Regions from separate parts of the Ruegeria sp. AM1 genome, predicted to be linked through region 1. Evidence: riboswitches for the same ligand, from Rfam matches in the RefSeq annotation. Region 1 holds a riboswitch; the other holds the start of a gene.

Region 1 (5,697 bases):
CTGCGTCAGGTTTCGGTGAGAGGCCGGAACCCCGGCCCCTCACCTGATGTATCAGGCCTCTTTTTCTGTCTCTTCGACCGGCATGTACAATTCGCCGCCTTCGCGGAATTTGGCGGCCATGGCCTCCATGCCCTCTTTCTGGGCCTCGGCGCGGATGTCGTGGCTGATCCGCATCGAGCAGAATTTGGGCCCGCACATGGAACAGAAATGCGCCACCTTATGGGCCTGTTTCGGCAGTGTCTGGTCGTGGAATTCGCGGGCCGTGTCGGGGTCGAGAGACAGGTTGAACTGATCCTCCCAGCGGAACTCGAACCGGGCGCGGGACAGGGCGTCGTCGCGGCGCTGGGCACCGGGCAGACCCTTGGCCAGATCGGCGGCGTGGGCGGCGATCTTATAGGTAATCACGCCAGTTTTCACGTCATCGCGATCCGGCAGGCCCAGATGCTCCTTCGGTGTCACATAACACAGCATCGCGCAGCCGAACCAACCGATCATCGCAGCCCCGATGCCACTGGTGATGTGGTCGTAGCCGGGGGCAATATCGGTGGTAAGGGGGCCAAGCGTGTAGAACGGCGCCTCGTGGCAGCATTCCAGCTGTTTGTCCATATTCTCTTTGATCTTGTGCATGGCGACATGGCCCGGCCCTTCGATCATCACCTGACAGTCTTTGGCCCATGCGATCTTGGTCAGCTCGCCCAGTGTTTCCAGCTCGGCAAATTGTGCGTCATCATTGGCATCCGCGATGGAACCGGGGCGCAGACCGTCGCCAAGGCTGAACGACACGTCATAGGCGCGGCAGATGTCGCAGATTTCATCGAAATGCTCGTAGAGGAAGCTTTCCTTGTGGTGATGCAGGCACCATTTGGCCATGATCGAGCCGCCGCGTGAGACAATGCCGGTGACGCGGTTTACTGTCATCGGGACCATGTGCAGACGCACGCCCGCATGGATGGTGAAATAATCCACGCCCTGTTCGGCCTGTTCGATCAGCGTGTCGCGGAACACCTCCCATGTCAGATCTTCGGCGATGCCGTTGACCTTTTCCAGCGCCTGATAGAGCGGCACAGTCCCGATGGGTACCGGCGAGTTCCGAATGATCCATTCGCGGGTGTTGTGGATGTTGCGACCGGTCGACAGGTCCATCACCGTGTCCGCACCCCAGCGGATTGCCCAGACCAGCTTGTCCACCTCTTCCTCCATCGACGAGGTGACGGCTGAGGTGCCCATATTGGCGTTGATCTTGACCAGGAAATTGCGCCCGATGATCATCGGCTCGCTTTCCGGGTGGTTGATATTGGCGGGGATGATGGCGCGGCCTGCGGCAACCTCATCGCGGACAAATTCGGGCGTCACATAGTCGGGGATGTTTGCGCCAAAATCATTGCCGTCGCGCGCCTCGGCCACGGCCTCGCGCAGTTGGTTCTCGCGGATGGCAATGAACTCCATCTCGGGCGTGACGATTCCCGCGCGGGCATAGGCCAACTGGGTGACCGCCTTACCATCCTTGGCGCGCAGGGGGCGTGGACGCACCGGGAACTCGGGGGTAAGACGGTCACCTTCGACGAAACCATTATCCTCTGGCTTTACTTCGCGACCTTCATAGTCTTCGACATCTCCGCGGGCCTCGATCCATTTGCGGCGCAGCGGGGCCAGACCTTGGCGAATGTCGGTGATCACTTCGGGGTCGGTATAGGGACCGGAACTATCATAAACCGGCAGCGGAGCCTCACCCGCAGTCGGATGGACCGAGATTTCGCGCATGGGTACGCGGATATCGGGATGCATCGTGCCATTGACGTAAATCTTGCGCGATGCAGGCAGTTCGCCCGTTGTGATCTTGGGATTGGGGACGTTCATTTTGGTGCTCCTCAAGCGGTTCAACTCAAAAAGACACCAGATGAGTTTTGGCTTGGGGAAACGAAAGGGTTTGAGCCCTTTGTTCAGACGGTGCCTGCCGGGATCAGCAGCCAATGCGCCCTAGCTTCCTACGCCAGTATCAACTGGGTCAGGTTCTAAGGGTCGCATCACCGGGCAATGCCCTGTCAGCCTCTCAGTCCCCTAAGCGGGACTCCCCTGCGTGAGGTTTTGCTAACCGAGGCCGCGATTTGGATCAAGGTAATTCTTGAAATCGCAGCCTCGGGTGCCGTTTCAACAGCAGTGGTGTCAGAACAGAAGCCCCCAGATCGCGAGACCCGCGAGACCGATATTGGCCAGCAACCCACCCACAAAGGCCAGCGTGCGCGGCCCGCCGGCAGGTCTGCCAATGCCTGCGTAGTAGATCATCCAGAACAGCATCCGAAAGGCAAAGTGGAGGCCGGCCAGCATATTCACCCAGAACGGCGCAGCCCCGGCAACGACGGCGGCCAGTAACGCCCAGCCAAACGCTGGCAGGCATTCGGCGGAATTGGCGTATGTTCTGAGCACCCGAAAGCTGAGGTTCGAATGGTCGAAGCGCAATGGTAGGCCAGGCACTTGCTGTTCAGTAACAAAGGCCAGCGGGGCGGTGGCAAAGTTCTGGATCAGAACGGTCAGCGACAACGCGGCCAAGACCAGAAACGAAGGCTGATAAGCCGACAAATAAGGCACCGCATCAAACAGAGAAGACATGGGATTCTCCTTCCTCCGGGCCTACATTTCCATATCCATCGCCTCGGCGATTTCAATCGTGCCAGTGCCGTTGAGATGCGGGCAACCCTGCGCCATTGCGATGGCGGCTTCCATCGTTTCAGCCTGAATGACGGTCATGCCGGAAACCGGGTTCGGGCCGCCGTCATCGCGCACACCAGTGGGTGTGATGGTTTTCGACATGCCGACGGGCAAGCCGGGATCAACGACCGCGTCGCCAAGACCGGTGCTCCAAGCCTTCCATGCGGCCATGTGTTTTGCGCCGTCCTCGGGGCCCTGAATGTCGGGTTTACCATGATAGATGAGAAGGAATTTGGGCATCGGATCTCTCCTGTATCAATACGTGCAGAGCCATCGATACGCGGTATCTATTTATGTTAAAGAACATATTTAGAGGTCTGCTATGACTGGCGACAGAAGGAGTCGATATGCCCTATAGTGCCGCGCATCGCGAACGGACCCGCGCCAAAATCGTTGAAACCGCTCGTATCCTGTTCAACCAGTATGGGTTTCAGAACGTCACCATTGATATGGTGATGCATGAAGCCGGACTGACCCGTGGCGGATTCTATAACCACTTCAAGAACAAGAACGCGCTGTTCAGCGAGGCGGTGTCGAGCTTTCTCATGGGACGCGGGGCTGAATGGCGCACCAATGCCGGGATCGACCCCAGCAAGCTGAAGCCCGAGATGGCCCGGCAGATGGTCGATGCCTATCTGTCGCCCGAGCATCTGGGCGATATCGACGGGCAATGCCCGATGATTGCCCTGCCCTCGGACATTGCGCGCGCAGATACGGACACGCAGGAGGCGTTTCAAAGCCTGCTGACGGCGATGGTCTGGCTGCTGGAAACGGCAGACGAGAGCACAAGCAGGCAGGATGCGCTAGCTGCCGCCGCCCTATGTGTGGGCGGCATGGTTTTGGCGCGAACGCTGCCGAATTCCGAGCTTGCCGAAGAGGTGCGGGCCGCTGCCCACCATGCGGCGACCGAGGCCGTTGGGCCTCGGCACCAGTCAGGGGTCAGTGGCGGGGGTTAGCCCTGCCCTTCGACCACATTTTTGAGGTTGGACAGACCCGTCTCGTAATCGGTCCCCACCCAGCTATCCATCATCAGACCCATCCACCGCATCATCGGGTTCATGCCCAGATCGGATTCGAACCCCCAGGTCACCTTGGTCTGGTCCCCTTCGGGCTGCAGCGTAAACGAGGCCGAGGCGGTGCCCATATCGCCGAAATCCAGCGCGGTTTTCACCGCCTGATCCGCAACGCTGTCAATGATTTCCTGCGTACCACTGCCGACCTGCGGATGGTCCGAGCTCCAGCTCATGCTGTTGCCGACGCCAGCCTCTGGCCCGGTATAGGTCAGCTTGGTTTTCGGGTCATGCGCCAGCCACGGAGACCATTTTTCGGTCTCCTGCATCGAATTCACATAAGGAAACACCGCCGCCGCAGGTGCGTTGATGGTGATGCTGCGGGAAACTTCAGCCTTTTCCGGCAGCAGGAAGGCTACGCCGATCAAGACCACAACGATAAGGATCAGCCCCAGAATAAGTCGTTTAATCAATTTCATGTCGCGCTCCGAATCCAAAGTAAGAATGAGGGCAGCATACCGAAAAAAGACGCAAAATCAGAGAGCTGATCTGCGCCTTTTTGGAACCTTATGATGTCGCGGATCAGACCACCGCGAACTCGTTCTTTTCTGGGTCATAGCATTGCAGCCCGCCCTCACCGATATCAGTCCAAAGCCCATGCAGGCTGAGCGAGCCATCCTGAACCGCCGAGGATACAAACGGGAAGGTCATCAGGTTTTCAAGCGATGCAACAACCGCCTGTCGTTCGAACTGACGCGCCTGATCGTTGCTGTCTTCGACATCGGCCACCAGATCGTATTTCGGCTTGAGGATGTCCATCCAACGGCCAACAAAGCTTTCTTTGGCTTCCAGTTGCGGCGCCTTGCCCTTGCACATGTCAATGCAACCCTGAACACCGCCGCATTGGGAGTGGCCCAGCACGATCAGATGCGCGACCTTTAGCGCAGTCACGGCATATTCGATTGCGGCGCTGGTGCCATGATGATCGCCATCGGGCGCATAGGGCGGCACGAGATTGGCGATGTTGCGGTGAATGAAGAATTCGCCCTGATCAGCCCCAAAGATCGAGGTGACGTGAACCCGGCTGTCGCAGCACGAAATGACCATTGCACGAGGCCGCTGTCCTTCGGTCGCCAACCGGCGATACCAGACCTGATTTTCGGCATAGGTCGTGGCCTTCCAGCCATGATACCGTTTAACCAGATAGTTCGGCAGAGGTTTGGCCAGGTTCATTCGCGCGCTCCGTAAATTCGTCCTGCCGAGCTCTGTAACCCGGATTCTCAAAAAATTCGAGACATTATCCAATACCCCCGCAAGGATTTGCAAAGGTATTTTGGGGCAGTGTCATTCCACGCCGTGGGGGCGTAGAAATTAGGGTGAATGTGGTGGATAAGATTATCACGCTTGAACAAAAGGAATCAGTGCGCCTGGACCCGGACCTTCTGGCAGGGTTGTACGGTCAGCTGGGCGATACCAACGCAGTCGATGTGCTGTGCCGCACGGTCGAGGAACTTGCCGTACGCCTGTCAAATTGCGAACGCTTCTGGCGGCAGCGGGACTGGGACGGTTTGCGCAAATGCGCCAGATCGCTGATCGCGATTGCTGAACAGGTGGGTATGACGGCACTGGCCCGCGTGGCCGGGGATGTGGCAACCGCAGTGGATGCGGGCGACGCGGTCGCAACCGGCGCGACGCTCAGCCGTCTGATCCGGGTGGGGGAGCGGTCTCTGACCGCCGTATGGGATCAGCAGGACCTTTCCGTCTGACGGGGGTTGCGGGCATATCGCAGGCCGCTAATCTGGGCCCCAGATCAAACGGTTGAGATGTCCATGACCCTATCTTTCGCCCCGCCCTCAGACCCTGCCTTGCCCCTGTATGTCATCGCAAAAGATGATCTGGAGGCATGGCTGCAGGATCAGCCCGTTCCTGTTCAATCCTGGGCGGCCGCCAGCGGGTTTTCCGCCGGGTTGGGTCAGACCCT
Region 2 (5,697 bases), on a different contig from region 1:
GGCATCGGCGGGTGTGCCGAGCCATCGGCGACCAATACGGTTTGATCCGCAATCCGCCGCGCGTCCAGAGGGTCATGGCTGATCATCAGCAACGTTGTTCCGGTCTCAGCCACAAGGTCGGCGACCAGATCCAGCATTTCGGCTTTTAACGCGGGGCCAAGCGCGGCAAAAGGTTCATCCAGCAACAGCACCTGCCGCCTTTGAACCAAAACCCGCGCCAAGGCCACGCGGCTTTGCTGCCCGCCCGACAGTTCAGCGGGTTTACGGCCCCCCATCCCGGCCAGACCAACACGCTGCAGCGCGGTTTGCACGTCTGCCGCCTCACCCGCCGATAGTCGCCCGTTCGGGCGTATACCCAGCGCGATATTCTGTTCGGCGCTCAGGTGGGGGAACAGGTTGCCATCCTGAAACAGCATGGCTAACGGGCGTTTGCCGGGTGGCAGATTGCCGATCTCGGCATCGTTCCAGAATATCTTCCCCTGCGTTAGATCGCGAAACCCTGCGATGGCCTCCAGGAGGGTTGATTTCCCGGCTCCTGACGGGCCGATGATCGCGATGCGAGCGCCGGTGCCAATCGAGAGGCTGGCCCGCAAGGCAAAGTCCCCATTTGCGATGGTGCAGCTTTCAAGCTTCAGCATGCCAACGTCCTCCGCGATCCAATATCCAGAATGCCCCAAGTGATAACATCAACAGCAACAGTGCCCCTCCGGCTGCGGCCTGCATCTGATAGGCGCCCATCAGGCGATAGATTTGCAGGGGCAGGGTGGCGATTTGCGCATCTGCGAACAGGGCGATCACACCCAGATCCCCCATGGATAAGGCCGCCGTCAGCCCGGCTGCAAAACCAATTTGCGGGCGCATGCGCGGTAGCAGGATCAGGGTGAAAAATGTTGTCTTATTCATATCCAGTGACAGGGCCAGCCGCCCATTCCGCGCTACAGTATCCCGCGCCGCAGGGACGAGAATGCGCAACGCAAATGGCAGCGCCATGGCGGCATTCACCAGCGCGGTGACCGGCAGTGCCAGCATCGTCGGATTGGCGACGGGCCGGATCAGGATGAACAGGCCGGTCCCGATAACCAATGGCGACGCAGCCAGCCCCAGAATGCCACTGATTTCGACAAGACTATGCCGCCCAGTTGCAACTGCGGCGGCCATCGGCAGGGCAAGCAGCAGCAGGATCACGGTACTCGCGGCTGCAACACCGATCGAGGTTAACGCTGCGCGCAAGATCGATATGGGCATGTCGAACATGCCCGACAGTCCAGAGATCACAACCGATGCCAGCGGCAAGAGCAGGAAGGCCGCAGCGAGGGCAATCCAGAGCGCGTCGATCACCGGCGTTCCGCCATCCCAGCGCCGGATGGCACGATCCAGTCCCGCGCCGAACCCGTCCCGGCGCGAGAACTTAAGAGCTGCCGCAGCTGCGGCGGCAGTCAATGCCAGTTGCAAGGCCGACAAAAGTGCGGCGCGACCGAGGTTAAAGTCGTAGGTAAACGCCTGATAAATCGCGAGCTCAATTGTCGTCGCGCGCGGACCTCCGCCCAATGTCAGGGCGACAGCAAAGCTGGTCAGACATATTGCAAAGATCACCGCCAGCACACCGGGCAGGGTGCGCCGCAGCATCGGCATCTCGATCAGACGGAACATCGCCCATCCCTGGCAGCCCAGTTGTGCGGCTAGACGAAACCGTTCGGCCGGGATTTCCTGCCACCCCTGCAACAGCAGGCGCGTTGCCAAAGGCAGGTTGAAGAAAACATGCGCCAGCACGACCCCGTGCAGCCCGTAAATCCGGATGGGCGGCAGGCCGAAGAGGCCCAGAATATCTGAAACCCATCCGGCGCGGCCAAAGACCTGCAACAGGCCGATGATTGCGACGATGATTGGCAGGATGAACGGCGCGCCCAGCAGCGTGATCAGAACGCTGCGCCCGCGAAACCGCCGACGCGCCAGCGCGCGCGCCACCGGTACGGCAAGGCCCGCGCTGAACAGGGCGGACAGAACCGCCTGAATAAGGGTGAAACGCAGCGCGGCCCAGTCGGCAGGACCAAACCCGCCGGCAGTTTCGGCACGCAGGGCAACAGCGGCCAGCGTGCCCAGTATCAGCGCGGCGACCAGAGCCGCCGCGCTGATGCCTGGCCATGCGCTTACTGGCTGAGCGCGCCCAGCCATTCGGCAAGTGCCTGATCCCGCAGGGCGGCGGCCTCATCTGCCGCAAGCAGCAGGGATTTCGCCGGTACGGTCAGCGTGTCAAACCCTTCGGGCAGTCCCGAAGCAGGGGTCACGGCCGGATACATCCAGTTGGTTGTCGGAATGATCTCTTGGAACGCGTCTGTGACCATGAATTCCAGAAACTGGTCGGCCAGTTCGGGCTGATCACTTCCGGCCATTTTGGCGGCAACTTCAACCTGCATATAGTGGCCTTCGTCGAAGGCCGCGGCTGCTTTGCTGTCATCTTCTTCGGCGATCAGGTGATAGGCGGGTGAGGTGGTATAGCTGAGTACCATGTCCGCTTCGCCCTCAAGGAACAGACCGTAAGCCTCGGACCAGCCCTTGGTCACGGTCACGACGTTGTCGGCAAGCCCTTCCCAGATTTCGGGAGCTTCGTCGCCATAAGCCGCTTTGACCCATAACAGCAGTCCCAGACCCGGAGTAGATGAACGTGGGTCCTGAATGATGATCTTGGTTTCGCTGTCGGCCAGTTCACGGAAGTTGGCGGGTGCCGCTTCATCCGCGTTGTGAACAAACGCGAAGTATCCCCAGTCATAGGGGGTAAAGACGTCATCGTTCCATTCGACTGGCAGCGCATAATCGGCACTGACCGCGTGCGGTGCAAACAGGCCGGTTTCCTTGGCGGCGGTGATCAGGTTGGTGTCCAGACCCAACACGACATCCGCGTCCGAGTTTTCGCCTTCAAGCCGGATACGCGACAACAGGGCTGCACCATCCTCGATGCCCACAAGGTTCAGTTCGCAGTCACAGACCGCCTCGAACGCCTCTTTGACCTTTGGGCCCGGGCCCCAGTCCGAGACAAAGCTGTCATAGGTGTAAACGGTCAGCTGTGGTTTGTCGGCTGCGATGGCCGATGTTGCGCTCAGCAATCCCGCAGCAATTAGCAGATGTTTCATATCATCCTCCATTGCGGCGAGAGGGTAAGGATGGATGAAACCGTCACCTTTCCCTCCGCCGGTTCTAGCCGGTTCAGGTTCAACGGGTTCGCCAAAGGCATCTCAGCGCGGCAGGCCACGCACCCCGAGGTGAGGCCGTGCTTAGGCGGATGCGGGCATAAATACAAGCCAATTCGGCCGTATCGTTGGGGTGTTTGGGCTAATGAAAGTCCCGGCTTGGGAACAGACGTTTTGCCTGCTCGCGCGGGTGCATGGCGCGTGGGGCCGGGGGTGGGCGCGGTGCATCGTCTGTCTGGGGCATTGTCTGCCCCACGGCCTCTTCCAGCGGATGGCCCAGCTCGCTGAGCTTGTGAGAGACGTCCTCAATCCGTTCCGCGATCAGATGCACCACGATCCCTTCACGTTGCAGTCTGCCGGTCACGCGCAGCAATCGTGCGCCCATCACGGCGCGGCGAAACTGTTCAAAGACCTTGCGCCAGACCACGACATTGCTGACCCCGGTTTCATCCTCGAGCGTCAGGAAAATAACGCCCGAGGCGGTACCGGGGCGCTGGCGGGTGATGACAAGGCCGCAGACGCTGGTGCGTTGCAGCGGTGCGTCAACCAGTTTGTCATGCGGTGTCAGGCCGGGCATCGAAGGGCGCAGCATCTCCATCGGATGGGCGCGCAATGTCAGGCGGGTTGAGACGTAATCCTCAACCACCTCTTCACCCAGATGCATGGCGGGCAGGGTGACTTGGGGCTCATAGATGGCCTCTCCGTCAATGGGATCGTTGAACAGGGGCAGCGGTTTTGTCCCGCGAATGGCCCGCACCTGCCACAGCGCATCACGGCGGGTCAGGCTTATGCCGGAAAAGGCGTCCGCCTCGGCAAGACGCTCCAAAACCGCCGGGGCAACACCGGCGCGCAGCCACACGGCCTCGGGATCGGTATACCCATTGCCGCGCGCGGCGGTGATCCAGTCGGCGTCATCTTCCTTGAACCCTTTGATCTGACGAAAACCAAGCCGCAGGGCCAGCGAGCCGTCCATCCGGCGTTCCAGCGTATTGTCCCATGTGCTGGTATTGACGCAGACGGGGCAAACCTCGACATGATGTTCGCGCGCATCGCGCACGATCTGGGCCGGGGCATAGAACCCCATGGGCTGAGAGTTCAGCAGCGCACAGGCAAAGATCGCCGGGTGATGGCGTTTGAGCCAGGCCGAAACATAGACAAGCAGCGCAAAGGCCGCCGCATGGCTTTCGGGAAAGCCGTAATCGGCAAATCCTTCGATCTGCGAAAAGCAGCGCGTGGCGATTTCGGGGGAATACCCCCGGTCCAGCATCCCGTTGATGAACTTGTCGCGATGTTCGCCAATCGTGCCCATCCGGCGGAATGAGGCCAGCGCGCGGCGCAGGTGGTCAGCCTCTTCCGCGGTATAGCCTGCACCAACAACGGCGATTTGCAGGGCCTGTTCCTGAAACAGCGGTACGCCAAGGGTGCGGCGGGTGACCTCTTCAAGCTCACGCCCAAAAGGTTCGGGTTTCTCCAGTCCCTGACGCCGCCGAATATAGGGTTGAACCATGCCGCCCTGAATCGGGCCGGGCCGGACGATGGCGACCTCGATCACCAGATCGTAGAATTCGCGCGGCTTCATGCGGGGCAGAAAGTTCATCTGCGCGCGGCTTTCGACCTGAAACACCCCGATTGCATCTGCCACTTGCAGCATCTGATAGGTTTCCGGGTCTTCTGGCGGGACGGTGGCAAGGGTCAGGCGTTCCCCTTCGTGCATGTCCAGCAGGTCAAACGCCTTGCGGATACAGCTGAGCATCCCAAGGCCCAGCACATCGACCTTTAAAATCCCCAGCGCATCGATATCGTCCTTGTCCCATTCGATGACCGTGCGGTCCTCCATCGCGGCATTTTCGATCGGACAAAGCTCGTCCAGCCGCCCCTTGGTGATGACAAAGCCGCCCACATGCTGCGACAAGTGGCGGGGGAAGCCGATGATCTCTCCGATCAGCGTCAGGGTCTGCGCAAGGCGGCGATCATCCGGATCAAGGCCCAGTTCGCGCACGCGGTCCATATCCGGGCCGCTGCCGGAATGGCCCCAGATCGAGCCGGACATCCCCGCCGTGACATCTTGGCTTAGCCCCATGGCCTTACCGACCTCGCGGATTGCAGCGCGGGATCGGAAATGGATGACTGTGGCGCACAGACCTGCGCGGTGGCGGCCATATTTTTCGTAAATCCACTGGATCACCTCTTCACGCCGCTCATGTTCGAAATCGACGTCGATATCGGGCGGTTCACCGCGATGGCGTGAGACAAAGCGCTCGAACACCATGCCGATGACATCCGGGGATACGTCGGTGATGCCCAGCAGATAACATAGGATCGAATTGGCCGCCGACCCTCGCCCCTGACACAGGATGTTCTGGCTGCGGGCATATTGCACGATGTCATGGACGGTCAGGAAATAGGCGGGGAAATTCAGCTCGGCCACCACGGCCAGCTCTTTCTGCATCAGACTTACTGCCCGTTCCGGGGGGCCTTCGGGATATCGCCGCGCCAGACCTTCTTCGGCAAG

The links. A riboswitch is a leader RNA that binds a small molecule or an ion and turns the genes downstream of it on or off. The one in region 1 is predicted to bind thiamine pyrophosphate.
Region 2: linked by a shared signal. The riboswitch ahead of thiB (thiamine ABC transporter substrate binding subunit) and the one ahead of thiC (phosphomethylpyrimidine synthase ThiC) in region 1 are both predicted to bind thiamine pyrophosphate.

The regions. Positions count from the first base shown of each region.
Region 1 covers NZ_JBQFXH010000002.1:172,088-177,784, reverse strand. The annotation lists gene thiC (phosphomethylpyrimidine synthase ThiC) at 52-1,857, opposite strand; TPP riboswitch at 1,966-2,085, opposite strand; gene ACR0I7_RS08695 (MAPEG family protein) at 2,164-2,607, opposite strand; gene ACR0I7_RS08690 (YciI family protein) at 2,629-2,946, opposite strand; gene ACR0I7_RS08685 (TetR/AcrR family transcriptional regulator) at 3,054-3,662, shown strand; gene ACR0I7_RS08680 (SRPBCC family protein) at 3,659-4,195, opposite strand; gene ACR0I7_RS08675 (carbonic anhydrase) at 4,299-4,949, opposite strand; gene ACR0I7_RS08670 (hypothetical protein) at 5,093-5,482, shown strand; gene ACR0I7_RS08665 (leucyl aminopeptidase family protein) at 5,546-5,697, shown strand, end outside.
Region 2 covers NZ_JBQFXH010000005.1:20,840-26,536, reverse strand. The annotation lists gene ACR0I7_RS12665 (thiamine ABC transporter ATP-binding protein) at 1-638, opposite strand, end outside; gene ACR0I7_RS12660 (ABC transporter permease family protein) at 625-2,172, opposite strand; gene thiB (thiamine ABC transporter substrate binding subunit) at 2,148-3,128, opposite strand; TPP riboswitch at 3,161-3,265, opposite strand; gene ACR0I7_RS12650 (error-prone DNA polymerase) at 3,328-5,697, opposite strand, start outside.